One region of the Staphylococcus sp. IVB6214 genome, then DNA from elsewhere that is predicted to be linked to it. Evidence: a T-box and tRNA genes for the amino acid it is inferred to sense, from the RefSeq annotation. Region 1 holds a T-box; the other holds one or more tRNA genes.
The links. The T-box of region 1 lies ahead of MUA51_RS06185 (valine--tRNA ligase). A T-box ahead of a tRNA ligase gene usually reads a tRNA of that ligase, here a tRNA-Val.
Positions count from the first base shown of each region.

Region 2: it has a tRNA-Val gene. The T-box ahead of MUA51_RS06185 (valine--tRNA ligase) is inferred to sense a tRNA for this amino acid. The anticodon was not compared.

Region 1 is NZ_CP094723.1:1,259,050-1,274,246, reverse strand. It holds gene hemL (glutamate-1-semialdehyde 2,1-aminomutase) at 1-972, shown strand, start outside; gene MUA51_RS06195 (AbrB family transcriptional regulator) at 1,104-2,189, shown strand; gene MUA51_RS06190 (DNA-3-methyladenine glycosylase I) at 2,186-2,740, opposite strand; T-box leader at 2,799-3,014, shown strand; gene MUA51_RS06185 (valine--tRNA ligase) at 3,057-5,687, shown strand; gene MUA51_RS06180 (bifunctional folylpolyglutamate synthase/dihydrofolate synthase) at 5,699-6,964, shown strand; gene MUA51_RS10880 (prepilin peptidase) at 7,104-7,823, shown strand; gene radC (RadC family protein) at 7,820-8,518, shown strand; gene MUA51_RS06170 (DUF4930 family protein) at 8,943-9,416, shown strand; gene mreC (rod shape-determining protein MreC) at 9,593-10,429, shown strand; gene mreD (rod shape-determining protein MreD) at 10,426-10,944, shown strand; ribosomal protein L21 leader region at 10,980-11,052, shown strand; gene rplU (50S ribosomal protein L21) at 11,064-11,372, shown strand; gene MUA51_RS06150 (ribosomal-processing cysteine protease Prp) at 11,376-11,696, shown strand; gene rpmA (50S ribosomal protein L27) at 11,707-11,991, shown strand; gene obgE (GTPase ObgE) at 12,210-13,499, shown strand; gene MUA51_RS06135 (ACT domain-containing protein) at 13,523-13,966, shown strand; gene ruvA (Holliday junction branch migration protein RuvA) at 13,981-14,580, shown strand; gene ruvB (Holliday junction branch migration DNA helicase RuvB) at 14,591-15,197, shown strand, end outside.
Region 2 is NZ_CP094723.1:1,478,760-1,493,956, reverse strand. It holds gene MUA51_RS07350 (phosphoglycerate dehydrogenase) at 1-750, shown strand, start outside; gene perR (peroxide-responsive transcriptional repressor PerR) at 835-1,305, shown strand; rRNA gene MUA51_RS07340 (16S ribosomal RNA) at 1,944-3,494, shown strand; tRNA gene MUA51_RS07335 (tRNA-Ile) at 3,599-3,675, shown strand; tRNA gene MUA51_RS07330 (tRNA-Ala) at 3,696-3,771, shown strand; rRNA gene MUA51_RS07325 (23S ribosomal RNA) at 4,071-6,995, shown strand; rRNA gene rrf (5S ribosomal RNA) at 7,071-7,185, shown strand; tRNA gene MUA51_RS07315 (tRNA-Val) at 7,194-7,269, shown strand; tRNA gene MUA51_RS07310 (tRNA-Thr) at 7,275-7,350, shown strand; tRNA gene MUA51_RS07305 (tRNA-Lys) at 7,358-7,433, shown strand; tRNA gene MUA51_RS07300 (tRNA-Leu) at 7,441-7,522, shown strand; tRNA gene MUA51_RS07295 (tRNA-Gly) at 7,528-7,602, shown strand; tRNA gene MUA51_RS07290 (tRNA-Leu) at 7,610-7,698, shown strand; tRNA gene MUA51_RS07285 (tRNA-Arg) at 7,709-7,782, shown strand; tRNA gene MUA51_RS07280 (tRNA-Pro) at 7,796-7,869, shown strand; tRNA gene MUA51_RS07275 (tRNA-Ala) at 7,888-7,963, shown strand; tRNA gene MUA51_RS07270 (tRNA-Met) at 7,991-8,064, shown strand; tRNA gene MUA51_RS07265 (tRNA-Ile) at 8,095-8,168, shown strand; tRNA gene MUA51_RS07260 (tRNA-Ser) at 8,178-8,270, shown strand; tRNA gene MUA51_RS07255 (tRNA-Met) at 8,291-8,364, shown strand; tRNA gene MUA51_RS07250 (tRNA-Asp) at 8,376-8,452, shown strand; tRNA gene MUA51_RS07245 (tRNA-Phe) at 8,460-8,535, shown strand; tRNA gene MUA51_RS07240 (tRNA-Thr) at 8,548-8,623, shown strand; tRNA gene MUA51_RS07235 (tRNA-Tyr) at 8,631-8,714, shown strand; tRNA gene MUA51_RS07230 (tRNA-Trp) at 8,725-8,798, shown strand; tRNA gene MUA51_RS07225 (tRNA-His) at 8,801-8,873, shown strand; tRNA gene MUA51_RS07220 (tRNA-Gln) at 8,891-8,962, shown strand; tRNA gene MUA51_RS07215 (tRNA-Cys) at 8,971-9,045, shown strand; tRNA gene MUA51_RS07210 (tRNA-Gly) at 9,056-9,129, shown strand; tRNA gene MUA51_RS07205 (tRNA-Gly) at 9,142-9,215, shown strand; tRNA gene MUA51_RS07200 (tRNA-Leu) at 9,622-9,705, opposite strand; gene MUA51_RS07195 (PTS sugar transporter subunit IIC) at 9,915-10,973, shown strand; partial or broken gene MUA51_RS07190 (ABC transporter substrate-binding protein/permease) at 11,099-12,555, shown strand; gene MUA51_RS07185 (amino acid ABC transporter ATP-binding protein) at 12,548-13,270, shown strand; gene queG (tRNA epoxyqueuosine(34) reductase QueG) at 13,429-14,562, shown strand; gene trmL (tRNA (uridine(34)/cytosine(34)/5-carboxymethylaminomethyluridine(34)-2'-O)-methyltransferase TrmL) at 14,559-15,029, shown strand; gene nagA (N-acetylglucosamine-6-phosphate deacetylase) at 15,050-15,197, shown strand, end outside.

The DNA.
Region 1 (15,197 bases):
TCAATTGAAAAAGTAAGAATGGTTTCATCAGGTACAGAAGCTACACTTGATACATTACGCTTAGCACGTGGTTACACAGGAAAAAATAAAATCATCAAGTTTGAAGGAAATTATCATGGTCATAGTGACTCATTGTTAATCAAAGCGGGTTCAGGTGTTGCGACACTCGGTTTACCAGATTCACCAGGTGTTCCAGAAGGTATCGCAAAAAATACGATCACAGTACCTTATAATAACTTAGAAGCGGTTAAATTAGCATTTGATCAATTTGGAGACGATATTGCGGCGGTGATTGTAGAGCCAGTTGCAGGGAATATGGGTGTCGTACCACCAATCAATAATTTCTTACAAGGTTTGAGAGATATCACGAAAGAAAATGATGCGTTATTGATTTTTGATGAAGTGATGACAGGTTTCCGTGTTGGTTACAACTGTGCACAAGGCTATTTCGATGTAACGCCAGACTTAACATGTCTTGGTAAAGTCATCGGTGGCGGTTTGCCAGTTGGTGCATTTGGTGGAAGAAAAGAAATTATGGATCGTATTGCGCCGAGTGGTGATATTTACCAAGCAGGCACATTGTCAGGCAATCCATTAGCTATGACAAGTGGTTATTGGACGTTAAGCCAACTAACACCTGAAAGTTACACATACTTCAATGAGTTAGGAGATATGTTAGAAGCGGGCTTGAAAGAAGTCTTCGCAAAACATAACGTACCATTGACGGTTAATCGTGCAGGTTCTATGATTGGTTTCTTTATCAATGAAGGTCCTGTGACAAACTTTGAAGAAGCAAACAAATCAGACTTAAAGATGTTCGGTGAAATGTACCGTGAGTTGACGGAACAAGGTGTCTTTTTACCGCCGTCTCAATTTGAAGGGATGTTCTTATCTACATCACATACAAAAGAAGATATTGAGAAAACAATTGCAGCATTTGATGTTGCCTTAAGTAAAATTGCAGGAAAATAATTCAATAATATAAGCCATGTCAGTTTGATAGATTGACATGGCTTTTTTAATAGATGAGAAATGAATATTTTTTTAACTACGTATTTTTGATAAGATGTAAATATACATAATTATTATGGGGGTGGCACATTATGCAAAAACAAACTTACATCAATAATGTGCTCGTTTTTGTTGTATCAATAATCTGCGGATGGATTTTATGGCGCTGTCACATGATATTACCGTGGATGTTTGGACCAATTATTGGGAGCCTTATTGTGGTCAAGGTCTTTAAAAGACAAGTACATTGGCCGCATTGGCTTAGTAAATTAGGATTAATGATGTTGGGTGTTCAAATAGGCAGTAGTTTTACGAGACAAGTGATTATTGATATTCAAAGTCATTGGTTGTCTATCGTTGTTGTAAATATTTTAACACTTGCTTTAGCAATCATTGTTTCTTATGGCTTTCGTAAAATTGCATCGGTCAATGCAGAAACTGCAATATTAAGTGTCATACCAGGTGCATTGAGTCAAATGCTAGTGATGGCAGAAGAAAATAAACGAGCGGATATTCTTGTTGTGAGCTTAACACAAACTTCACGCATTATATTTGTCGTAATTTTAGTTCCGTTATTAACACTTTTGTTCCAAGATGAAAAACAGCATCATGCACATCTCAATGATCCACCGCTTCTAACTGAAACACTTGGCATACATCACGTTGCTATTTTAGTAGTGGCTATTACATTTGTGTATTTATTAATGAAAAAAGTGAACTTCCCTACGATGATGTTGCTTGCTCCTATTGTTGTATTGATTATTTGGAACTTAACAACGGAGCGTATTTTCACAATTGATACGCCCATTATTGCTGCAGCTCAAGTGATTTATATGATAAGAGTAGGTGTACAGATTGCTGGATTGACTGATCAATTGAAAGGGCGACTTGCATTGGCAATAGCCTTTCAAAATATATTGCTCATTACAGGGACGTTAGTAATGGTAGGGGGCATACAGTTTTTGAATGAAATTCCACTTAATACGCTTTTTCTAGGGGCTGCTCCAGGTGGTATGGCACAAATCGTACTTGTTGCACTAGATACAGGTGCAGATGTTGCCATTGTGTCTTCATTTCATATTTTTCGCATCTTCTTTATTCTAATGCTTATTGCGCCATTGATTGATCTATATTTAAAATATCGGTTGAAAAAATATTCGGATCAATCATTGACTTAGGTGTTTCGATGTGGGCAACTTACAAGATGTGAATTGTACATGCCAGCCGCTTCCATAAATGAAAAGATTGTCACTGGACCAATAAACTTGAACCCATATTGTTTTAATGCTTTGGACAATCGTTTTGCTGTGTCATTCACTGTGATTCGTTCTTCAACAGATTCATAACGGAAATCAATCGGTGAGCCGTCAACAAAAGACCATAAAAATTCAGAAAAGCTTCCGTGTTCTTGTTCAATCTCAATATAGCCCTGAGCTTGTGCAACAATCGCTTCTAATTTTTTTCGATGATGAATAATGTTTGGAAAGTCCATTAAGGTATCAATGTCTTCATCAGACATTTCGGCAACTTTGTAGGGATTAAATTGATGAAAAGCGTTTTGATAAGCTTCTTTTTTCTTTAATATTGTCAACCACGACAATCCGGCGTGTTGTGATTCGAGTGCGAGCAATTCAAACAATTGTTGTGAATCGTAAAGTGGTTTGCCCCAGAACTCATCGTGATATTGAATGTATAATGGATCCGTTGTTCCGAATGCGCAAGGGTTCATATTATCAACTCCTATATTGACTTAATTGTGAATTCATTATACTATATTGTTAAATAGAATATGAATCTTTGGGAAGAGTATGTTGATAATTTATTCTAGAGAGTGCATGATTGGTGGAAATGCATATAAGTTTCAGCAGAAGGTAGCCCACTTGTTCTTTAGCTGAGTTGAGTAGGCTAGAGCGTGTCATGAGCGTTAATCATATGAGTGCAATAGCTTAACTATTAAAGTAACTATTGAATATAGGTGGTACCACGGAACATCCGTCCTATTTTAGGACAGGTGTTCTTTTTATTTTTTATGGAGGGATTTAACAATGGACATGCAAACAAAATATAACCCGCAAGAAGTAGAAGCAGGCCGCTATCAAGAATGGCTTGATCATAACCGCTTTAAACCAAGTGGTGATTTAGATAAACCAACATATACAATCGTCATTCCACCACCAAATGTAACAGGGAAGTTGCATTTAGGTCATGCTTGGGATACAACGTTACAAGATATCTTAACACGTATGAAGCGCATGCAAGGATACGATACACTTTATCTACCAGGTATGGACCATGCAGGGATTGCAACACAAGCGAAAGTCGAAGCGAAAATGCGTGAGGAAGGCATTTCTCGTCATGACATCGGCCGAGAAAAATTCTTAGAAAAAGCATGGGAATGGAAAGAAGAATATGCATCATTTATTCGCCAACAGTGGGCGAAGCTAGGACTTGGATTGGATTATTCACGTGAACGTTTTACATTAGATGATGGATTAAGTGAAGCAGTACGTAAAGTATTCGTTGACATGTACAACAAAGGCTTAATTTATCGCGGCGAACGCATCATCAACTGGGATCCAGAAGCGCGCACAGCACTTTCTGATATCGAAGTAATTCATGAAGACGTAAACGGTAAGTTCTATCATTTCAAATATCCTTATGCAGATGGTAGTGGTTTTATTGAAATTGCGACAACACGCCCTGAAACGATGTTAGGGGATACTGCAATAGTTGTTAACCCGGATGATGAACGCTATCAAGACATCATCGGTAAAGAAGTGATTTTACCAATCGTAGGTCGTACATTGCCTGTAATAGCGGATGAATACGTTGACAAGGAATTTGGTAGTGGTGCAATGAAAGTAACACCTGCGCATGATCCAAATGACTTTGAAATTGGTAATCGTCACGAATTAGAACGCATTGTCGTTATGGATGAATCAGGTCATATGAACGATAAAGCAGGGAAATATGAAGGTATGGACCGCTTTGAATGTCGTAAACAACTAGTGAAAGACCTAGAAGAAGAAGGTCTTGTCATTAAAATTGAAGATCATATGCATTCTGTTGGACATTCTGAACGTAGTGGTGCAGTTGTTGAGCCATATTTATCGACACAATGGTTCGTTAAAATGGCACCACTTGCACAACAAGCGTTAGACAATCAAAAAACAGATGGTCGTATTGAATTTGTACCAGGTCGTTTTGAAAAAACTTTCAATCGCTGGATGGAAGAGATTCGTGACTGGACAATCTCTCGTCAACTTTGGTGGGGGCATCAAATTCCAGCATGGTATCACAACGAGACAGGTGAGCTCTATGTCGGCATGGAAGCGCCAGAAGACAGTGAGAACTGGACACAAGATGAGGACGTTCTTGATACATGGTTCTCAAGTGCATTATGGCCATTTTCAACATTGAACTGGCCAGATGAAGAAGCGGCAGATTATCAACGTTACTACCCAACAAATGTACTTGTAACAGGATATGATATCATCTTCTTCTGGGTAGCACGTATGATCTTCCAAGGTTTAGAATTTACTGGTCAAAAACCATTCAATGATGTATTACTACACGGTCTTGTGCGTGCAGAAGATGGACGTAAAATGAGTAAATCATTGGGTAACGGTGTAGATCCAATGGATGTAATCGATCAATACGGTGCGGATAGCTTACGTTACTTCTTAGCAACAGGTTCTTCACCAGGACATGACTTAAGATATTCAACAGAGAAAGTCGAATCTGTATGGAACTTTATCAATAAAATTTGGAATGCTGCACGTTTCAGCTTAATGAATATCGGTGAAGACTTTAAGTATGAAGATATTGATTTAACACAAAACTTATCTGTGGCAGATCAATGGATTTTAACACGTCTCAATGAAACAATTGAAACAGTTACGGACTTAAGTGATAAATACGAATTCGGTGAAGTAGGCCGTGCGTTATACAACTTTATCTGGGATGAATTCTGTGACTGGTACATTGAAATGAGTAAAATACCGATGAATGGTGATGACGAAATGCAGAAAAATGTCACACGTTCAGTATTGAGCTATACGTTAGATCGCATTATGCGCTTATTACACCCATTCATGCCATTCGTAACTGCGCATATTTGGCAAAACCTTCCTCATGAAGGAGAATCAATTGTAACAAGTGCTTGGCCTACGGTGAATAATGATTTAATGTTCCCAGAAAGTAAAGATGTGATGGAACAATTGGTTGAAATTATTAAATCAGTGCGTCAATCACGATTAGAAGTGAATACACCATTGTCAAAAGAAATTCCAATTATCATCCAAGCTAAAAATGAAAACATTCAGCAGTTATTGATTAACAATAAAGGATATTTAGAGCGTTTCTGTAATCCGAGCGAACTAACAATTGATACAGATGTTTCTATTCCAGAAAAAGCGATGACAACTGTTGTTGCAGCTGGTGAAGTCATCTTACCTTTAGAAGGTCTGATCGATATGGATAAAGAAATTGCACGCTTAGAAAAAGATCTGGAAAAATGGCAAAAAGAACTGGATCGTGTGAATAAGAAACTTGCAAATGAAAAATTCGTTCAAAAAGCACCTGAAAAAGTCATTCAAGAAGAACGTGACAAACAAGTGAAATATCAAGAAAAATATGATGGTGTGAAAGCGCGAATTGAACAATTAAAAGCATAGGAGTATGAACTATGAATTATCTTGATAGCTTATATTGGATCCATGAGCGTACGAAGTTCGGCATTAAGCCGGGTGTTAAGCGTATGGAATGGATGTTACAGCGACTCGGTAATCCAGAACAAAAGATTCAAGCGATTCACATTGGTGGTACGAACGGAAAAGGTTCGACAGTTGCTTACTTACGAGATGCTTTGTTGAATAATGACTATCAAGTAGGGACGTTTACCTCGCCTTATATTGAATCTTTTAATGAACGTATTAGTTTAGATGGAACACCGATTTCAAATGACGAGATTGTTGAGCTGGTTCGCCGTGTAAAACCAGTAAGCGAAGCAATGGATGAAGAGACAGAACTAGGTGTGGCGACAGAGTTTGAAATTATAACAACGATGATGTATCTCTATTTTGGCGAGATACATCCTGTCGACTTTGTCATTGTTGAAGCAGGTCTTGGTGTAAAAAATGACTCGACAAATGTAATTACCCCGGTATTGAGTGTTTTGACGAGTATCGGTTTAGATCATACAGATATTTTAGGGAGCACTTATATAGATATTGCACGTGATAAAAGTGCAATTATTAAAGAAGGTGTTCCTGTCGTCTACGCTGTGAAAAATGAAGAGTCACTGAAACTTATTCGTGATACTGCTGAAAATATGCGTGCCAAGTCTTTAGAATTTGATCGTGATATTCTTATCGTCTCAGAAGATGATGAATTTACTTATCGATATAAAGATTATGAACTTGAAAATATTGCATTAGATATGTTAGGTGAGCATCAGAAAGAAAATGCAGCATTGGCGATTACTGCACTCATAGAATTGAATGAGCAAGGTCTTATTGAGATTGATTTCAATAAAATGATTGATGGTATTGAACAGGTGAAATGGAAGGGGCGCATTGAGCGTGTATCAGAAAAACCACTTATTATTTTAGATGGTGCACACAATCAAGAAAGTGTTGACGCTCTAATTGATACAATCGAAAAGTATTATCACTTAGAAAAAGTTGATATCTTATTTTCAGCAATAGCTGGCAAACCAATTCATCACATGTTGCATGCATTCGATGAAATTGCAGAGCATATTTATGTAACACAGTTTAACTTTCCCAAAGCACTTCCTATCGAAAAGTTATATGATGAAGTAGATAGTGTACAAAAATCAATGGTTGAGGACTACGTGAGTTTTATCCAAAATTATAATGGGGATGCACTGTTGATAACAGGAAGCTTATACTTTATTAGTGAAGTGAAAACGAAGCTTGGCTATCATTAATAAAAGCTTATCATCATGGAGTGATATATACCTTAAAATATGAAGGTGTATATCGCTCTTTTTTTCATGATTATCAATTTGACGATACTTGCCGTGCACATTATAATAGTCAACAATTCAATTGACATGGAGGAATCATATGCGCATTTTGTTGTTGTTTCTTCTTGGTAGTACACTGATGAGTTTTCTGATGCAATTGGCAGATATACGCCATCTTTCAATACATCAGTTATGTTCACGTTCATGTTGTCAGACATGCGGGCAACAACTGGCTTGGCATGACATCATACCAATTTTTAGCTTTATGATGTTGAAAGGGCGTTGTCGTCACTGCTATACACCTATACCAAAAGACTTGTTTATAGCTGAAGTAACCGGTGGCCTTATTGTCATTTTGCCTATTTATACGACACTATATTTGAATACAATACAATTTTATACGATGAGTTTCCTGTTACTTGTACTTACGTTACAAGATATACGAAATCTTATCGTTCCACATCGATTTCTCTTTTTATTATTCACGTGTTCATTCTTTTTTACTGGAATATCGACATTCACCTTAATTCACTTTGTTTTTTTTGGCACTTTATTTCTATGTAGTCTTTGCTTACATCATTATATTGGTATGGGTGACTTTAAATTAATGATGATATTATCAATTTTGTTACCCCCTTCATTTGTCCTTTTTGTCATCTGGTTAACATTCCCTATTGGTTTGATACTATTTCCTTTTCTATATTATAGTCGATTATTTCATCCCCCATATTATCCGCTTGTTCCAGCGATATATCTCAGTTTTAATGTCGTTGTTTTCTTATATCCCACGTTGTTAGCTTTGTTAGGAGGTATTATATGAGTCAAATTTATGAATTATGTGTTCAAGAAAAACCGAAAGAGCGCTTGATGGCACAAGGTGCGTCGGCATTGTCAAATACCGAATTAATTGCAATTTTGTTGAATACGGGGCATTTGGGGTGTTCAAGCTTGCAATTAGCATCACAATTATTAAGTACATATCAAACATTAGAACAATTAAAAGCTTTAACTATCGTAGAACTCACATCGATGAAAGGAATTGGAGTCAATAAAGCAATTACATTGATGGCAGCTTTTGAACTAGGTGGACGTGCACATCAAGAAAGGTTTCTTAATCTTTCTGAACCAATAGAAGAACCAGAACAAATTGCAGAAAAAATGTATCACTTAATGAGTGGATATACACAAGAGCACTTTGTTGTGTTATTGCTTAACACAAAGCTTCAAGTTATACATCAGAAGACGATATTCATCGGCACATTGAATAGTGCAATTATTCATCCGAGAGAAATTTTTAAAGAAGCGGTGAAGTGGTCTGCCCATGCGATGATTGTCGTTCATAATCATCCTTCTGGAGATCCAACACCTTCACAGGCAGATATTAAAACGACCGAACGTTTAGTGGCTTGTGGAGAAGCTATGGGGATTGATGTGCTGGATCATATTATTATTGGAGACCATCAATTTGTATCCATTATGAGTGATTTCGACACCGAAAAACAACAAAAGAGATGATGGTACAGTGTCGAGAACACACATCATTCCATTCATCTCATATTATTACAAGTATTGCATCATCCATAAAAATAGTTGGTAACCTAAATATATAAGTAATAAGAAGCACCCAAGCTTAAAAGTCCATCTTAATAATGTGAAGCTAAAGCGCACAATAAACACAACCAATAATATAATTAAAAATATTGTAAGCCAACTCATGATTTGATTACCTCCTTTAACTATATTGTACACGATACGCAAAATCTAGACATCCTACTTCAGCATTGTATAGACTCGTACCTTAGTAGGATGCAGTAAAAGTATAGGTAGGATATAATAAAGCAGTATGTATAGTTGGGTGAGTTTACAATTTTAAGCCTACATACCTTTATTGATTCGGCCTATGCAAAAATAAGTAGTTAAAAGAGAGGGATATCAGTATATGACAAAGGTCATAAAAGGTTTTGTGCTGTTATTGTTAATCATTGCGCTTATCGTTACATCATTGAAATTTTTACCGAGTGTCAAAGATCAAGCATGGAATCCTTTCAATCAATCTGGCATGACACAAGCAATTGATGAATCAGGATATGCTGTCCCTGCGCTAGGGGAAACTTATGTTGTAGAAGACAATGATTTGTTTCGAAATGTACCTAAAAGCAGAAGTCGTCAAATTTTCGACTGGATTGATAAGTATGAATTTATGCAAGTAAATGAATTACAAAAAATGGCGTATGATGATGCTTATCTAATCGCTGAACAAAATTCACGTTTTATTTTATACCATTTTGGTGATGACAAGATGCGTGTATATACAACAGAACTCGATATGCAATATGATTTATATCAATTAGGTCATCAACTTGAATTACAACCAATTGCGTCTTTTCAAACAAATGATGATCGAACGAAATAACAAGCAGTGCGAAACTATTAGTCAAGTTCGTCTATTTTTATAGAAAGAAAATGCTTATCTAACAAATATTTTCAATATATTGATGAAACAAATGTGCGTTTGATACTTTATTTAACAAAAAGACTGATATAAAATAGATAGATACAAACAAATACATGTAACTTGAGGTGTTGAGGTTGTCCAATTTTTTTAGAAACAACAAACTTGTAGTGTTGTTTTGTGCAGTAATTTTATTTATCGGTTTAATTGGCTTGTCTATTAGATCCAATGTACAATCAGTACCTGAACAATACGTGAGTGATACGACTTCATTCGGACAGCGTGTGTTCTCTTACCCAGTGCATTTTGTCACTGGCTCAATCACAAACTTGCTTAGCGACAGACAACCTGCGACGAATCAAACAAAGCAACTAGAAGCTGAAAATCAACGATTGCAAGCAGAAAATAAGAAGTTAAAGAAAGAACTTGATATCAAGGATATATCTGAGTATGAGCCTGTTTCAGCTGCGGTCATTGCACGTCAACCCGATCAGTGGATGAATTCACTCGTCTTAGACAAAGGTGCCAAAGATGGTATTAAGCCTGATATGGCTGTTATGACAACAGATGGCTTAGTCGGTCAAGTCACAAAAGTGAATCAGTTTTCTTCACAAGTGAACCTTGTATCAACAAAAGGTCGACTAAATCGTCTTTCTGTTAATGTTATGCATGGAGACAATGAGGTATTCGGTCTTATCGACCATTATGATGAAAAGAATAATCGACTCGTCATTAGTGATATCGACAATAAAGAAAAAGTTGAAAAGGGCGACAAAGTTGTAACGAGTGGATTGGGAGATCAATTACCAAAAGGACTCTATGTAGGGGAAGTTGAGAAGGTACATAACGATCAGTATGGTCTGTCAAAACAAGTCTCGATTAAGACAGGTGCGAACTTGAATCAAATGCTTCATGTCTATGTGGCTAAAAGGGACCCTAAAACTATCACAGATGATGGAGGCGTAGATAAGTGAGAAAGGCATTGATATATGTACTAGGAGCATTATTATGTTTCTATTTGGATACGTTACTCGCTTTTTTATCACCTATTACAATCGGACAAGTCAAATTCATTCTCGTACCACACCTAGTATTTTTAATGCTGATGTTGATGACGGTTTATCGAAACACGAGTACGGCACTTGTCATGGGTCTTTTATTAGGAATCATGCAAGATTTGTACTTTGGGCAGATATATGGATTGTACTTATTTGGTTATTTAATTTCAATTTTAATTGCTGACAAATTTTTGAAGCCATTTTATCGAGATCATACAATGGTTTACTGTATGATTCTGTTAGGTATGATTTTTCTAGAAATATTTGTAGTCGCAGTTTACAATATGCTAGGTTTTATTTCATTTCATATGTTACCATTCCTACTATTAAGAATTATACCGACTGTTTTGATGAATGGATTATTACTAATCGTAATATACTTATTGATGGATAGACGTACAAAAGTAAACACAAGTATTGACATCAAATAATCAGAGTGATATGATGCAATAGTTGAGTAGTTTATAGCTACATACAACCGCTCAAATATAGGTTTAAGAACATAATGTCACCTATATATGGCGTGACTTAAAAATAGGAGGTGCAAAGTATGTTTGCTATTATCGAAACAGGTGGAAAACAAATCAAAGTTGAAGAAGGCCAAGAGATTTATGTTGAGAAATTAGACGTAAACGAAGGTGACACTTTCACTTTTGATAAAGTTCTTTTTGTAGGTGGAGATGCTGTTAAAGTTGGTGCGCCAACAGTTGAAGGTGCAACAGTTACAGCGACAGTTAACAAACAAGGTCGCGGTAAAAAAATTACAGTATTCACATACCGTCGTCGTAAAGACTCTAAACGCAAAAAAGGTCATCGTCAGCCTTATACTAAGCTTACGATTGAAAAAATTAACGCTTAATATATGATTCATGTAGATATCTCGTTAAATGAAGAAGGTCATATTACTGATTTCGTAATGGATGGACATGCTGATTTTGCAGAACATGGACAAGATATTGTTTGTGCAGGTGCATCAGCAGTACTTTTCGGTAGTGTCAATGCGATTATGGGTTTAACATCAGAAAGACCTGATATTGATTATTCGGACGATGGTGGCTATTTTCATGTAAGAAGTGTTGATACAAAAAATGAACAAGCACAGCTTATTTTACAAGCGATGCTCGTATCTCTACAAACAATTGAAGACGAATACAGTGATTTTATTAAACTAAATCTAAAGTGAGGTGTAACTCATGCTTAAATTAAACTTACAATTTTTCGCATCTAAAAAAGGGGTAAGTTCTACAAAGAACGGACGTGACTCTGAATCAAAACGTCTTGGTGCTAAACGTGCTGACGGACAATTTGTTACAGGTGGTTCAATCTTATTCCGCCAACGTGGAACAAAGATTTACCCAGGTGAAAACGTAGGTCGAGGTGGCGATGATACATTATTCGCTAAAATCGACGGCGTTGTTAAATTTGAACGTAAAGGTCGCGACAAAAAACAAGTATCTGTATACGCAGTTGCTGAATAATCTGTCGACATTTAACACCAGAAGGTAACTTCTGGTGTTTATTTATTAGGTCGGATTTTAATAGATATTGTTTTTATATCGTAGACATTTATCATAAAATAATAAGAAAGTGTGTCCTGGCTTGTGTGGAGACACTCATACAAAATGACATAAACATAATTGATGATGTCTCAGCTTAATGTGCATCGAAATAAATAATAGTAAAAGAGGTGAATGAGATGTTTGTCGATCAAGTTAAAATATTTTTAAAAGCAGGTGATGGTGGGAACGGTATTACCGCTTACCGTCGTGAAAAATATGTCCCATTCGGCGGTCCTGCTGGAGGCGATGGCGGCCGTGGCGCATCAGTCGTCTTTGAAGTGGATGAAGGTTTAAGAACATTAATGGATTTTAGATATCAACGTCAATTCAAAGCGAAAAAAGGTGAAAACGGGCAGAGTAGTAATATGCATGGTAAAAATGCGGAAGACCTCGTTCTAAAAGTGCCACCAGGTACCATTGTAAAGGATGTTGAATCGGAACAAACGTTAGCTGACTTAGTAGAACACGGACAACGTGCAGTGATAGCAAAAGGTGGTCGTGGAGGTAGAGGGAACTCACGTTTTGCGACCCCTAAAAACCCTGCACCAGATTTCAGTGAGAACGGTGAACCGGGCGAAGAGTTAGAAGTTGTGCTTGAATTAAAACTTTTAGCAGATGTTGGCTTAGTTGGCTTCCCGAGTGTTGGTAAGTCGACATTGTTATCGATTGTCTCAAAGGCAAAACCAAAAATTGGTGCGTATCATTTTACGACAATTCAACCTAATTTAGGTGTTGTAGTAACACCTGATCAACGAAGCTTTGTGTTGGCAGATTTGCCAGGTCTGATTGAAGGTGCATCTGAAGGAGTCGGACTTGGTCACCAATTTTTACGTCACGTTGAACGAACAAAAGTCATTGTACACGTAATCGATATGAGTGGGATGGAAGGCAGAGATCCTTACGAAGATTATCAAACGATTAATCACGAACTCAAAGCATATCAACAGCGTTTAGAAGATAGACCGCAAATTATTGTTGCGAATAAGATGGATATTCCGGAAGCGGCTGAACAGTTGGAACTTTTCAAAGAACAATTGGGTCCAGATACACCAGTTGTACCGATTTCGTCGTATACACGTGAAAATATTGATCAGCTTCTATATACGATTGCGAACACACTTGAAGAAGTGAAAGATATTGATTTTAATGAAGAAGAGACGGCAGATGAAACAAATCGTGTGTTATATAAACATACACCTTCACAAGATAAGTTTGTCATTACACGAGATGATGATGGTGCTTATGTTGTGAGTGGTAATGCGATTGAGCGTATGTTCAAGATGACTGACTTCAATAGTGATCCAGCTGTTCGTCGATTTGCACGTCAAATGCGTTCGATGGGAATCGATGATGCATTGCGTGAAAGAGGTGCTGAGAATGGAGACATTGTCCGAATTCTTGGCGGTGAATTTGAGTTTGTAGAGTAACAATCTACAAAGGGGGAGATCGAATGACATCTAAATTTTATTTAATTCGGGAAGATGTATTGCCGCTTGTTGTTGAAAAAGTATTAAAGGTAAAAGCATCACTCAAGGAGAATCCTGCAATGACGGTACAGGAAGCAGTTGTTTTACATGATTGTTCCCGCAGTGCTTTTTATAAATATAGAGATACGATTTTCCCTTTAGAAGATATGAAACAAAATCTTGAAGCATTTACAATCATATTATATGTGAATGATAAAGTCGGGATTTTAGCACATATATTAGAGAAATTGTCATCGTTAAATTTTTCGGTATTAACGATACATCAAAGCGTCCCAATTGATGAAAAAGCGTCAATTACTTTGTCGCTGAATGCAAGTAAAGCAACGCTAACTGCTTATGAAATTATCAATGAGTTACGGCAAATAGACTATGTTTATAACGTAGATATTATCGGGATGAATACGTAAGGAGAAGAATGAGTATGTATGCATATATACGTGGTACAGTAACAGAGCTACAACCTTCACACATTGTTGTTGAGACGTCATCTGGTATCGGTTATGAAATTCAAACACCGAATTCTTATCGTTTCCAGAGTCAACTACATCAACAAGTGATCGTATACACCTCTCTCATTGTTAGAGAAGATGCGCAATTGCTATATGGCTTCATCAACCAAGAAGAAAAGACGATGTTTTTGAGCTTGATTAAGGTGACAGGCATCGGGCCCAAATCTGCATTAGCCATTTTAGCAGCGAGCGCACCAGCACAAGTGAAACGTGCTATCGAACAAGAAGATGATGCTTATTTGACACAGTTTCCAGGTATTGGTAAGAAAACTGCACGTCAAATCATTTTGGATCTCAAAGGTAAAGTTACAGTAGATACACCCGTTGAAAGTGGCTTATTCGCAGTGGAATCAAACGAAAATGAACATATTTATAAAGATGCCTTGCTCGCACTGGATGCGTTAGGTTATTCTAAGCGAGAGTTACAAAAAGTTGAAAAAGCAATGCACAAAGAAGCCTTTGAATCAGTTGACGAGGCTGTTAAGTTTGGCTTAAAGCAATTGATTGGTTAGGAGGTACGTTATGGAGCATGACCGTATGATGGATGGACACGAGAATACATTTGATGATGATATAGAGCTGTCATTGCGACCTGAATATTTACGTCAGTATATTGGACAATCGGCAATTAAGTCTAACTTGGAAGTATTTATTCAAGCGGCAAAGCTTCGTGAAGAGCCGTTAGACCACGTATTATTATTTGGGCCACCCGGTCTTGGTAAAACAACGTTGTCACATATTATTGCAAATGAGATGGGCGTCAATATGCGTACCGTGTCAGGTCCTTCAATTGAACGCCCCGGAGACCTTGCAGCTATTTTAACGAACCTACAACCCGGTGATGTACTATTTATTGATGAAATACATCGATTGAGTAGTGTTGTTGAAGAAGTACTATATCCTGCGATGGAAGACTTTTTCTTAGACATTGTCGTGGGTAAAGGGGAAGAGGCGCGCAGTATTCGTATAGATTTGCCGCCTTTTACATTAGTAGGCGCAACAACACGTGCAGGCAGCTTAACAGGACCGTTAAGAGACCGCTTCGGTGTGCATTTAAGACTCGAGTATTATAGCGAGACGGATCTTCAACATATTATTATGCGTACAGCTGAAGTGCTTGGTACATCAA
Region 2 (15,197 bases), 220 kb from region 1:
TGGTATGCAACGGGTGTCAACAGCTTACCTTTGGAGAAGTTACGAGAACGTAATATTTTGCTGACGAATGGTAAGGGTGTACATGCACAACAGTTAAGTGAATGGTTATTTGCTTTTATATTAGATGACTACAAACAGTTAAAAGCAGTATATGATGAACAACAGCAAAAAATATATAATCATAAAAGGACAGGGGGTACGTTAGAAAATACGACAATGATGTTTTTCGGGACAGGTGTGATTCCACAACGGGCAGCACAAATTGCGAAAGTATTTGGTATGCGCACAATTGGGCTCAATACATCTGGACATGCAGTTGAAAACTTTGATGAAACGTATGCTATCGATGAAAGAAAGGCAGTTTTGAATCAAGCGGATATTATTGTGAATGTCCTACCTGAAACGAAAGATACACAGGATCTGTTAAAAGTCTCGGATTTTGAAGCGATGCAAGAAAGTGCACTTTTCATTAATTTAGGTAGGGGATCTGTTGTAAGTACAGAAACTTTGGTACATGTTTTAAAAGAGAAATATATTCGGGCAGCTTACCTTGATGTTTTTGAAGAGGAGCCTCTCAAACCAGATTCTCCACTGTATACGCTAGACAATGTGGTATTAACGAGTCATATAACCGGAAACGGGGCTAGCAATAAAATAAAAGCGACCCATATCTTCAAGAAAAATCTCACACATTTTCTCAATAAGAAGCCTCTAATTGAGAATGAAGTTGATTTAAGTAAGGGATATTAGTATTTCCATTGACATTAGATTATAAAAAGTCTTATATTATTGTTAAGTAATAATTATTATTAATTGGAAAGAAAGGTGAGAAATATGCAAGCAGATTTGGAAACACAACAACAACATGAGCATCAATTGGAAGAATCAATTGCTTCATTAAGAAAAGCAGGTGTTCGTATCACACCACAGCGACAAGCAATTCTAAAGTTTCTGATCAAGGTTGACACACACCCAACTGCTGACGAGATTTATCAGTCTTTATCACCTGATTTTCCTAATATTAGTGTTGCAACGATATATAATAATTTAAAAGTCTTCAAAAAAATAGGGATTGTCAAAGAGCTTACATATGGAGATGCATCAAGTCGCTTCGATTTTGATACGCACAATCACTATCATGTGATTTGTGAAAAGTGTGGTAAAATTGTTGACTTTCATTATCCATTATTGAGTGAAGTTGAACAGTTAGCACAACACGTGACCAATTTTAATGTATCACACCATCGTATGGAAATTTATGGCATTTGTGAATCATGTCAGCAATCAGAAGAAAACAAATCTTAAATTTAAATAGATGTCACTTCTTTCAAAAATACTTATAGAGAGAAGTGACTTTTTTATTTAGCAAATAGAATAAGTTAGGCAGTTTTCTAAGTTTGACTTATCGTATAGTCTGTATCACTTCCAATCATATATGGAAAATGGATAGACATAGAATAAAAAAGCAGATTTCAAAGCATATTTTCTATCAAATTAACTCTAAAGGTGTTTCATTTCTTTAGTATAGTAATTTTATTATAAAAAACCTCGATATTATTATTGACGTTTTATATATAGCTTGATAAGATATAGCAGTCGTCGAAAGAAATCACTTTAAGAAGCTAATTAAAATGCTTTTTAAATTAAATAAACGAAGTGTAAAATTAACACTTGAATAATTCGGCGATAAAATATATGATGAATATTGTTGAAAAGACGAAACGCTTCAACAAAACATCAAAAGCTGATTCGAAAAAAACTTAAAAAAGTAGTTGACACAACGAAAGCTTTTAAGTATAATAATTAATCGTAACAGCAAAAATGAACATTGAAAACTGAATGACAATATGTCAACGTTAATTCCGATAATTTGAGTACTCAGAGTAGTACTTTCGAGAGTGATTGACTTAAACAATCAAAAAGAGCTAATCAAGCTTACTTCTTTTATGGAGAGTTTGATCCTGGCTCAGGATGAACGCTGGCGGCGTGCCTAATACATGCAAGTCGAGCGAACAGACGAGGTGCTTGCACCTCTGACGTTAGCGGCGGACGGGTGAGTAACACGTGGGTAACCTACCTATAAGACTGGAATAACTTCGGGAAACCGGAGCTAATGCCGGATAACATATTGAACCGCATGGTTCAATAGTGAAAGACGGTCTTGCTGTCACTTATAGATGGACCCGCGCCGTATTAGCTAGTTGGTAAGGTAACGGCTTACCAAGGCGACGATACGTAGCCGACCTGAGAGGGTGATCGGCCACACTGGAACTGAGACACGGTCCAGACTCCTACGGGAGGCAGCAGTAGGGAATCTTCCGCAATGGGCGAAAGCCTGACGGAGCAACGCCGCGTGAGTGATGAAGGTCTTCGGATCGTAAAGCTCTGTTATTAGGGAAGAACAAACGTGTAAGTAACTGTGCACGTCTTGACGGTACCTAATCAGAAAGCCACGGCTAACTACGTGCCAGCAGCCGCGGTAATACGTAGGTGGCAAGCGTTATCCGGAATTATTGGGCGTAAAGCGCGCGTAGGCGGTTTTTTAAGTCTGATGTGAAAGCCCACGGCTCAACCGTGGAGGGTCATTGGAAACTGGAAAACTTGAGTGCAGAAGAGGAAAGTGGAATTCCATGTGTAGCGGTGAAATGCGCAGAGATATGGAGGAACACCAGTGGCGAAGGCGGCTTTCTGGTCTGCAACTGACGCTGATGTGCGAAAGCGTGGGGATCAAACAGGATTAGATACCCTGGTAGTCCACGCCGTAAACGATGAGTGCTAAGTGTTAGGGGGTTTCCGCCCCTTAGTGCTGCAGCTAACGCATTAAGCACTCCGCCTGGGGAGTACGGTCGCAAGACTGAAACTCAAAGGAATTGACGGGGACCCGCACAAGCGGTGGAGCATGTGGTTTAATTCGAAGCAACGCGAAGAACCTTACCAAATCTTGACATCCTTTGACCGCACTAGAGATAGTGTTTTCCTCTTCGGAGGACAAAGTGACAGGTGGTGCATGGTTGTCGTCAGCTCGTGTCGTGAGATGTTGGGTTAAGTCCCGCAACGAGCGCAACCCTTGAGCTTAGTTGCCATCATTAAGTTGGGCACTCTAAGTTGACTGCCGGTGACAAACCGGAGGAAGGTGGGGATGACGTCAAATCATCATGCCCCTTATGATTTGGGCTACACACGTGCTACAATGGACATTACAAAGGGCAGCGAAACCGCGAGGTCAAGCAAATCCCATAAAGATGTTCTCAGTTCGGATTGTAGTCTGCAACTCGACTACATGAAGCTGGAATCGCTAGTAATCGTAGATCAGCATGCTACGGTGAATACGTTCCCGGGTCTTGTACACACCGCCCGTCACACCACGAGAGTTTGTAACACCCGAAGCCGGTGGAGTAACCATTTGGAGCTAGCCGTCGAAGGTGGGACAAATGATTGGGGTGAAGTCGTAACAAGGTAGCCGTATCGGAAGGTGCGGCTGGATCACCTCCTTTCTAAGGATAATATACGGAATATCACCTTTAGGTGATAAGCGGATTAACGTGACATATTGTATTCAGTTTTGAATGCTCATATTTGAGAATTCAACATTTCAAATGGGCCTATAGCTCAGCTGGTTAGAGCGCACGCCTGATAAGCGTGAGGTCGGTGGTTCGAGTCCACTTAGGCCCACCATTTGAAAATTTAATGATTATGGGGGCTTAGCTCAGCTGGGAGAGCGCCTGCTTTGCACGCAGGAGGTCAGCGGTTCGATCCCGCTAGTCTCCACCATTTTAATTAAACTTGTACATTGAAAACTAGATAAGTAAGTATAAATGATTTTACCAAGCAAAAACCGAGTGAATAGCGAAAGCTTGAAACTAAAAAATTATCGCTAGTCGTCAAATGACGACTCACATAATTAATGACTGGTGGATGTTGGTGTCGTAAATTCGGTAGACAGATGATGTTTTGAAAACGTTTGTCAGTCTATGAATTTCTTGATGAGCGAAGCGAAGATTACTACACGTAACTGAGCAAGCGAAGAAAGAAATGAAGCCGAATGCAAGCGATTGCCAAAACATCACAAAGATTAAGTTATTAAGGGCGCACGGTGAATACCTTGGCACTAGAAGCCGAAGAAGGACGTTACTAACGACGATATGCTTTGGGGAGCTGTAAGTAAGCTGTGATCCAGAGATTTCCGAATGGGGAAACCCAGCACGAGTTATGTCGTGTTATCTACATGTGAATACATAGCATGTAAGAAGGCAGACCCGGAGAACTGAAACATCTTAGTACCCGGAGGAAGAGAAAGAAAAATCGATTCCCTGAGTAGCGGCGAGCGAAACGGGAAGAGCCCAAACCAACAAGCTTGCTTGTTGGGGTTGTAGGACACTCTATACGGAGTTACAAAAGGACATGTTAGACGAATAACCTGGAAAGGTTAATCATAGAAGGTAATAATCCTGTAGTCGAAAACGTGACCTCTCTTGAGTGGATCCTGAGTACGGCGGAGCACGTGAAATTCCGTCGGAATCTGGGAGGACCATCTCCTAAGGCTAAATACTCTCTAGTGACCGATAGTGAACCAGTACCGTGAGGGAAAGGTGAAAAGTACCCCGGAAGGGGAGTGAAAGAGAACTTGAAACCGTGTGCTTACAAGTAGTCAGAGCCCGTTAATGGGTGATGGCGTGCCTTTTGTAGAATGAACCGGCGAGTTACGATCTGATGCAAGGTTAAGCAGAAAATGTGGAGCCGTAGCGAAAGCGAGTCTGAATAGGGCGAATGAGTATTTGGTCGTAGACCCGAAACCAGGTGATCTACCCTTGGTCAGGTTGAAGTTCAGGTAATACTGAATGGAGGACCGAACCGACTTACGTTGAAAAGTGAGCGGATGAACTGAGGGTAGCGGAGAAATTCCAATCGAACTTGGAGATAGCTGGTTCTCTCCGAAATAGCTTTAGGGCTAGCCTCAAGTGATGATTATTGGAGGTAGAGCACTGTTTGGACGAGGGGCCCCTCTCGGGTTACCGAATTCAGACAAACTCCGAATGCCAAATAATTTAACTTGGGAGTCAGAATGTGGGTGATAAGGTCCATATTCGAAAGGGAAACAGCCCAGACCACCAGCTAAGGTCCCAAAATATATGTTAAGTGGAAAAGGATGTGGCGTTGCCCAGACAACTAGGATGTTGGCTTAGAAGCAGCCATCATTTAAAGAGTGCGTAATAGCTCACTAGTCGAGTGACACTGCGCCGAAAATGTACCGGGGCTAAACATATTACCGAAGCTGTGGATTGTCCGTAGGACAATGGTAGGAGAGCGTTCTAAGGGCGTTGAAGCATGATCGCAAGGACATGTGGAGCGCTTAGAAGTGAGAATGCCGGTGTGAGTAGCGAAAGACGGGTGAGAATCCCGTCCACCGATTGACTAAGGTTTCCAGAGGAAGGCTCGTCCGCTCTGGGTTAGTCGGGTCCTAAGCTGAGGCCGAAAGGCGTAGGCGATGGATAACAGGTTGATATTCCTGTACCACCTAAATTCGTTTTAAGCGATGGGGGGACGCAGTAGGATAGGCGAAGCGTGCTGTTGGAGTGCACGTCTAAGCAGTGAGATTGAGTGTTAGGCAAATCCGGCACTCGTAAAGATTGAGCTGTGATGGGGAGAAGAAACACGTTTCTTCGAGTCGTTGATTTCACACTGCCGAGAAAAGCCTCTAGCTAGAAAATAGGTGCCCGTACCGCAAACCGACACAGGTAGTCAAGATGAGAATTCTAAGGTGAGCGAGCGAACTCTCGTTAAGGAACTCGGCAAAATGACCCCGTAACTTCGGGAGAAGGGGTGCTCTTTAGGGTTCACGCTCTGAAGAGCCGCAGTGAATAGGCCCAAGCGACTGTTTATCAAAAACACAGGTCTCTGCTAAACCGTAAGGTGACGTATAGGGGCTGACGCCTGCCCGGTGCTGGAAGGTTAAGAGGAGTGGTTAGCTTCTGCGAAGCTACGAATCGAAGCCCCAGTAAACGGCGGCCGTAACTATAACGGTCCTAAGGTAGCGAAATTCCTTGTCGGGTAAGTTCCGACCCGCACGAAAGGCGTAACGATTTGGGCACTGTCTCAACGAGAGACTCGGTGAAATCATAGTACCGGTGAAGATGCCGGTTACCCGCGACAGGACGGAAAGACCCCGTGGAGCTTTACTGTAGCCTGATATTGAAATTCGGTACAGTTTGTACAGGATAGGTAGGAGCCTTAGAAGCGTGAGCGCTAGCTTACGTGGAGGCATTGGTGGGATACTACCCTAATTGTATTGGATTTCTAACCCGCAGCACTTAGCGTGCTGGGAGACAGTGTCAGGCGGGCAGTTTGACTGGGGCGGTCGCCTCCTAAAGAGTAACGGAGGCGCTCAAAGGTTCCCTCAGAATGGTTGGAAATCATTCAAAGAGTGTAAAGGCATAAGGGAGCTTGACTGCGAGACCTACAAGTCGAGCAGGGTCGAAAGACGGACTTAGTGATCCGGTGGTTCCGCATGGAAGGGCCATCGCTCAACGGATAAAAGCTACCCCGGGGATAACAGGCTTATCTCCCCCAAGAGTTCACATCGACGGGGAGGTTTGGCACCTCGATGTCGGCTCATCGCATCCTGGGGCTGTAGTCGGTCCCAAGGGTTGGGCTGTTCGCCCATTAAAGCGGTACGCGAGCTGGGTTCAGAACGTCGTGAGACAGTTCGGTCCCTATCCGTCGTGGGCGTAGGAAATTTGAGAGGCGCTGTCCTTAGTACGAGAGGACCGGGATGGACATACCTCTGGTGTACCAGTTGTCGCGCCAGCGGCATAGCTGGGTAGCTATGTATGGACGGGATAAGTGCTGAAAGCATCTAAGCATGAAGCCCCCCTCGAGATGAGATTTCCCAACTTCGGTTATAAGATCCCTCAAAGATGATGAGGTTAATAGGTTCGAGGTGGAAGCGTAGTGATACGTGGAGCTGACGAATACTAATCGATCGAAGACTTAATCAAAATTTTTTCACAAGGTTTTGTTTGTGTAAATGATATACTTACTATCTAGTTTTGAATGTATAACATTCAATTTTATCTGGTGCCAATGGCAAAGAGGTCACACCTGTTCCCATGCCGAACACAGAAGTTAAGCTCTTTAGCGCCGATGGTAGTTGAACTGACGTTCCGCTAGAGTAGGACGGTGCCAGGTAAATATATGGAGAATTAGCTCAGCTGGGAGAGCATCTGCCTTACAAGCAGAGGGTCGGCGGTTCGAACCCGTCATTCTCCACCATTTATGCCGGCCTAGCTCAATTGGTAGAGCAACTGACTTGTAATCAGTAGGTTGGGGGTTCAAGTCCTCTGGCCGGCACCATTATCAAGAGCCATTAGCTCAGTTGGTAGAGCATCTGACTTTTAATCAGAGGGTCAGAGGTTCGAATCCTCTATGGCTCACCATTTTCAAGCGGGTGTGGCGGAATTGGCAGACGCACTAGACTTAGGATCTAGCGCCTTACGGCGTGGGGGTTCGACTCCCTTCACCCGCATTAATGCAGAAGTAGTTCAGCGGTAGAATACAACCTTGCCAAGGTTGGGGTCGCGGGTTCGAATCCCGTCTTCTGCTCCATTATTTTGCCGGGGTGGCGGAACTGGCAGACGCACAGGACTTAAAATCCTGCGGTAAGTGATTACCGTACCGGTTCGATTCCGGTCCTCGGCACCATTTAGAATATGCGCCCGTAGCTCAATTGGATAGAGCGTTTGACTACGGATCAAGAGGTTATGGGTTCGACTCCTATCGGGCGCGCTTCTTATTCTTTCGGGAAGTAGCTCAGCTTGGTAGAGCACTTGGTTTGGGACCAAGGGGTCGCAGGTTCAAATCCTGTCTTCCCGACTTACTAAAATAATTTATGGGGGCTTAGCTCAGCTGGGAGAGCGCCTGCTTTGCACGCAGGAGGTCAGCGGTTCGATCCCGCTAGTCTCCACCATTAATTTAATACTTTACAACTATATATGGCGGCGTAGCTCAGCTGGCTAGAGCGTACGGTTCATACCCGTGAGGTCGGGGGTTCGATCCCCTCCGCCGCCACTAATTATTAGTTGATAGAAATGATTATTAGGACCTTTAGCTCAGTTGGTTAGAGCTAACGGCTCATAACCGTTCGGTCGCAGGTTCGAGTCCTGCAAGGTCCATATAATTTTGGAGGAATACCCAAGTCTGGCTGAAGGGATCGGTCTTGAAAACCGACAGGGGCTTAACGGCTCGCGGGGGTTCGAATCCCTCTTCCTCCGCCATTTATTTTAATTTCTATTATCGCGGGATGGAGCAGTTCGGTAGCTCGTCGGGCTCATAACCCGAAGGTCGGTGGTTCAAATCCGCCTCCCGCAATATTTTTGAGTGGTCCCGTAGTGGAGCGGTTTAACACGCCTGCCTGTCACGCAGGAGATCGCGGGTTCGATTCCCGTCGGGACCGCCATTATTATGGTTCAGTAGCTCAGTCGGTAGAGCAAAGGACTGAAAATCCTTGTGTCGGCGGTTCGATTCCGTCCTGAACCACCATTTTTTATTTATGCCGGCCTAGCTCAATTGGTAGAGCAACTGACTTGTAATCAGTAGGTTGGGGGTTCAAGTCCTCTGGCCGGCACCATTCATTTGGAGGGGTAGCGAAGTGGCTAAACGCGGCGGACTGTAAATCCGCTCCTTCGGGTTCGGCAGTTCGAATCTGCCCCCCTCCACCATCCTTATAATAGGGGCATAGTTCAACGGTAGAATAGAGGTCTCCAAAACCTTTGATGTGGGTTCGATTCCTACTGCCCCTGCCATGGCGGCTGTGGCGAAGTGGTTAACGCATCGGATTGTGGTTCCGACACTCGTGGGTTCGATTCCCATCAGCCGCCCTTAAAGTTATTATTGATGGGCTATAGCCAAGCGGTAAGGCAACGGACTTTGACTCCGTCACTCGCTGGTTCGAATCCAGCTAGCCCAGTTCCTTTTGGCGGCATAGCCAAGTGGTAAGGCCAGGGTCTGCAAAACCCTTATTCACCGGTTCAAATCCGGTTGCCGCCTCCAATTTTTACATGCGGGAATAGTTTAATTCTAGAACACTTTCCTTCCCGGAAAGAGGTACAGGTGTAAGTCCTGTTTTCCGCTCCATATTTTAATTATGCGGGAGTATTTCAATTTCAGAATACTTTCCTTCCCGGAAAGTGATATAGGTGCAAGTCCTATCTTCCGCTCCATATTTTATATTTTGTGTACCGAACCAACTTAGCAGATTGTTATCTGATGAGTATATGGACGGTTTTTTTGTTGTGTTTTTAGGATGTTTACCTTTTGTGGTGGGATGGCATGAACTGCTGTCTCGCCTTTTTTGTTTTTTATCATTTAGATACAAAAAAAGCGCGCATGCCTCTATCATTTTAAGTAATTAAACCAAAAATAAAGCGGAGACATGAGCGGCACATTATACGTAGTGCTAAACGGTGTCCCAAAAGCAGGATTTTCGACAGAACATCCACAATGTGACAAAATTTGAAAATCAATTTTGCACATCGTTCGGTTCTGCTCAAATCCTAAACGCTTTTGTCCCAACCTAAAAGAAAAAGGCACAGTAAGTATAAATACTTACCGTGCCTTTTTAAGTAGTACCGGTGGTCGGGGTCGAACCGACACGTCCTAATGGACACGGGATTTTGAGTCCCGCGCGTCTGCCAATTCCGCCACACCGGCATTATTTGTGATTATTAATGTACAATCAAAATCACAAGTACTATTATATTACGTTCGCGATGTTTCGTCAACAATTTTTGAAATAATTAATGTCTATGTTTATTTTGAAAGTTTATCCATTAGAATGCATACAAATCGTTATAATGTATATTGTAGATGCTATCGTTTTGTATTATGATAAACGTATTATAATTGAGGAGGATTTCTCTGTGGGAAAAACGCAAAGTAGTGGTAAGCAGTTTTTCAATAATATATTAAATGCAGTAGGTGCAGGTGTTGTCATTGCATTATTACCGAATGCATTATTGGGAGAATTGCTAAAGTTTTTTAAAGATGGTAATGAAGCATTAGAGATGATTTATCAGCTTGTGATTGTAATTCAATCATTTATGGCCTTCATTATTGGTGTTGTTGCAGCGCATATGTTTAAGTTTTCAGGTCCTGGTTCTGTGTTCGTTGGGACATCGGCAATGCTAGGGTCTGGTGCGGTTGTTTTTGAAAATGGTGTGATTATGTTACAAGGTATCGGTGATATTATCAATATCATGATCATTGTAACACTTGCCTGTGCCATGTTTATGTTATTAAGTGGGAAGTTTGGTTCGCTGGAGTTAATTATTTTACCTGTTTTGATTCCAGTAGTTTCTGGATATATCGGGTTACTGATATTGCCATATGTTCGAAAAGTAACGGGTACGCTTGGTGCAATGATTCATTCGTTTACAGAACTCAATCCGTTATTGATGAGTATTTTAATCACTGTTACATTTGCCTTATTGATGGTTACACCAATCTCGCTCGTTGCGATAGCGACGGCAATTTCACTGACTGGATTGGGCAGTGGTGCAGCCAACATGGGTATAGTAGCAGCGTGTGTAACGTTCCTATTCGGTTCATTACCTGTTAATAAAGCAGGAGTGAATATTGTTCTGTTGATTGGTGCTGCCAAAATGATGATTCCAGTATACTTAAAACATCCGATTATTATGATTCCATTAGCTATTAATGGTGTTGTTGGCGGTTTATTAGCATATTTTGTTGATATAAAAGGTACACCGATGTCAGCAGGATTTGGATATACAGGTTTAGTAGGGCCGATTAATGCATTTAACCGTATGGATGGTGATCCGATGATGAATGCATTGATGCTATTGTTTGCATACTTTATCATACCATTCACAATTGCATTTTTTGTGCATCAAATATGTAAACGTGTTATACCAGGATATTCTGACGACATATACCGTTTTGAATTACCAAAGCAATAAAATTGTATAACAGGCTTGATCGCTTATATCTAGTAATTATAGGTATAAGCGATTTTTTTAAAATGTTATTGCATAAACTTACAGTTATATGTATAATAATGAATAACGTTAGAGGAGGTTGTTTGATGAAGTATATACAAAAGTTAGGTTCTATTGTTTTCATATTGGCTATTTTATTGACGATTGTACCTCTTGATAATCGTGCTCATGCTGCGGATGACAAGTGGAAAGAAATTGAAAAGCGTGGAGAGCTGCGTGTTGGATTATCTGCAGACTATGCACCGATGGAATTTGAGCGTACTTTGAATGGAAAGCGAGAATATGCAGGTATTGATATTGAGCTAGCAAAAAAATTGCAAAAGATCATAATTTAAAATTAACGATTGTTAATATGCAATTTGATAGCTTATTAGGTGCCTTAAAAACTGGGAAAATTGATATGATTATTTCTGGTATGACACCGACACCAGAACGTGAAAAAGAAGTTGATTTTTCGGATTCTTACATGACAGTTAAACAAACTGTAGTAATTAGAAAAAAGGATGCAGATAAATATCAAAAGCTAGAAGATTTAACGGGTAAACGTATTGGTGCTCAGAAACAAACAACGCAAGAGGAATTAGCACAAACTGAGATTAAAGATGCGGATGTCCAGTCTTTAACAAGGTTACCGGAAGTTATTTTATCTTTAAAGAGTAATAAAATTGATGGTGTCGTAATGGACAGTGCTGTTGCAGATGCTTATTTGAGTCAAAATAGTGATCTTATGTTATCAAAAGTTGAATTTGCAAATTCTGAAAAACAAACAGCAGTTGCTGTCCCTAAAAATTCACCTGAACTTTTGGGAAAAGTGAATGATACGATTTCGGATGTGAAAGATAAAAAGTTAATTGATCAATATGCGGAAAAAGCCGCACAAGCCATGAAAGAAGATGGTAGCTTTTTTGCTAAATATGGGACGTTCTTCATTACTGGTTTGAAAAATACAATAGTTATCTCAATTATGGGTGTGTCATTTGGTGCAATATTTGGTGCATTATTTGCATTGATGAAGATTAGCAGTATAAAACCGTTAAAATGGTTAGCTTCAGCATATATTGAATTTTTGAGGGGAACACCACTTCTCGTACAAGTGTTTTTAGTCTATTTTGGTACGACAGCAGTACTAGGCCTTGATATTTCAGCATTTATATGTGGTACTATCGCACTTGTCATTAACTGCTCAGCCTACATTGCTGAAATCATTCGTGCAGGTATTAACGCAGTCGACAAAGGGCAGATGGAAGCTGCGAGAAGTTTAGGTTTGAGTTATGGTCAAACGATGAAAACAGTCATTATGCCTCAAGCAGTTAAGAAAATTTTACCAGCTCTTGGTAATGAATTTGTAACAGTTATTAAAGAATCATCAATTGTATCGGTTATCGGAGTAAGTGAAATCATGTTCAACTCACAAGTTGTACAAGGTGCATCATTTGATCCGTTCACGCCATTACTGATTGCAGCGGTATTATATTTCATCTTAACATTCATGCTTTCACGTCTGATGAATTTCTTTGAAGGGAGATTGAGCGTCAGTGATTAAAATACATGATTTACACAAGTCTTTTGGAAAAAATGAAGTATTGACAGGTATTAATTTAGAAGTTAACAAAGGGGAAGTAGTCGCTATTATCGGCCCTTCAGGAAGTGGGAAGAGTACGTTGTTGAGATGTATGAACCTATTAGAAACACCGACAAAAGGGCAGGTAATATTTGAAGGGAAAGATTTAACAGACAAATCAACCAATGTCGATCAATTACGACAAGATATGGGGATGGTTTTTCAAAATTTCAATTTGTTTCCACATAAAAAAGTGATGGATAACATTATTTTGGCACCCTCACTTCTTAAAAAAGGGGATAAAGCAGCATTGGAAAAGCAAGCACTTGATCTATTGGATAAAGTTGGATTAAAAGATCGTGCGGATGCTTATCCGAATCAGTTGTCAGGGGGACAAAAGCAAAGGGTAGCAATTGCACGTGCACTGGCGATGAATCCCAATGTCTTATTATTTGATGAACCGACGTCAGCACTGGATCCAGAAGTTGTTGGAGAAGTGCTTAATGTAATGACTGACTTAGCAAAAGAAGGGATGACGATGATTGTCGTTACACATGAGATGGGATTTGCTAAAAACGTCAGTGATCGAGTTGTCTTTATGGCAGATGGTGTAGTTGTAGAAGATGATACACCAGAAAATATTTTTGAAAATCCACAACATGAACGTACTCAAAACTTCTTAAGCCGTGTTCTATAATTAATGTATAAATCTCAAGTAAGCCTTAAATTAATGGTCTACTTGAGATTTTTTATGGATTCAGTGCATACTTTTTAAATATTTTATAAAAATTTGAAATCTGTTCCGCCTGTTAAAATATGTTAAAATAGGAGAGTAACTTTTGAGAGGTGACAAATATGGATGTTTCGCAGTTGAAGGCAGATATAATTGAATATGCACATTCGATTGGTATTGACAGCATTGGCTTTACAACTGCTGATCCATTTGATGAGTTGAAGCAGAAGTTGATTGAATATCATGCGAAAGGCTATGCTTCAGGATTTGAGCCAACAGATATTGAGATGAGGACGGAACCGAAGTTGTCGATGTCGTCCGCACGTTCGATTATTGCTATTGCTGTTGGCTATCCGAATCGCTTACCTGATGCACCAAAGAGTAAGCGCGGTGATCGACGTGGTATCTTTGCACGTGCGTCATGGGGACAGGATTATCACAGTATTATGCGTAAGCGGTTAGATGCATTGAGTGCATATATTAAAGAACGTGTGCCAGATGCTGAAACGATGTCGATGGTCGATACAGGTGTCTTATCTGATCGAGCGGTTGCAGAACGTGCAGGGCTTGGTTACACAGGGCGCAATGGCTTTGTCATTAATCCTGAACTGGGCACATGGACTTATTTGGGAGAAATGCTTGTGAGCATCGCTTTTCCTCCAGATGATCCAATCATGGATAGCTGTGGTGATTGTACGATTTGTATCGATCGCTGTCCGACGGGCGCACTTGTTGGTGATGGGCAGTTAAATAGCCAAAAGTGTGTGAGTTTTTTAACACAAACTAAAGGCTACATGCCGGATCAATATCGTTATAAAATTGGTAATCGTCTCTATGGTTGTGATACATGTCAGCAAGTATGCCCACGAAATCGAGGAATCAATACACAACAGGATGATATTATTTTAGAACCTGAAATATTGAAACCACGTTTAATTCCGTTATTAAAAATGAGTAACAAGGAATTTAAAGAAACGTATGGACATTTAGCAGGAGCATGGCGAGGCAAGAAACCAATACAGCGTAATGCAATCTTGGCACTTGCACATTTTAAAGAAAAAGAGGCAATTCCAGAACTAAAAGATTTAGCAGAAAATGACCCAAGACCAATGTTACGTGCAACTGCTTATTGGGCAATTGGACAAATTCTTGAAGATGAAGCTGAAGACTATATTATGTCACGGTATGACTCAGAAATTGAAGAAGTGCAAGTTGAAATGAAAAAGGGACTAGAAACGAGGAGAACAGTAAAATGACCATTCACGTTGTGTTATATCAACCTGAAATCCCAGCGAATACGGGGAATATTGCACGTACTTGTGCAGCCACAGATACAAAATTGCATTTAATCCGACCATTAGGATTCAGTACGGATGATAAAATGTTGCGCCGTGCAGGTTTAGATTATTGGAAATTTGTAGATATTACGTATTATGACAGCATTGAAGAATTTTTTGAAAAGACGCAAGGAACATATTATTTATTAACAAAATTTGGTTCTAAAAATCATACGTCACAAGATTTTTCAGATAGAGACACAAATCATTACTTTATTTTTGGTAAAGAAACGACAGGTTTACCAAGTTGGGTAAAAGATAAATATGAAAATACAGCTTTGCGTATACCGATGAATGAAAATGTTCGAGCATTAAACTTATCGAATACGGCAGCCATTTTAATTTATGAAGCATTACGTCAACAAGACTATCCAGGATTACAATAATTGGAAAAGAAGGGATTGTTATGACTGAGATGTACGTCATACAAGGTGGATTTATTTATACAGAAGATGGTGTGATAAAAGATGGTCACATGATTGTTAAAGACAATCAAATTCATCAAATCAAACACTTTCCGTATGAAGGACCGTTAGAAGTGATTGATGCAACTG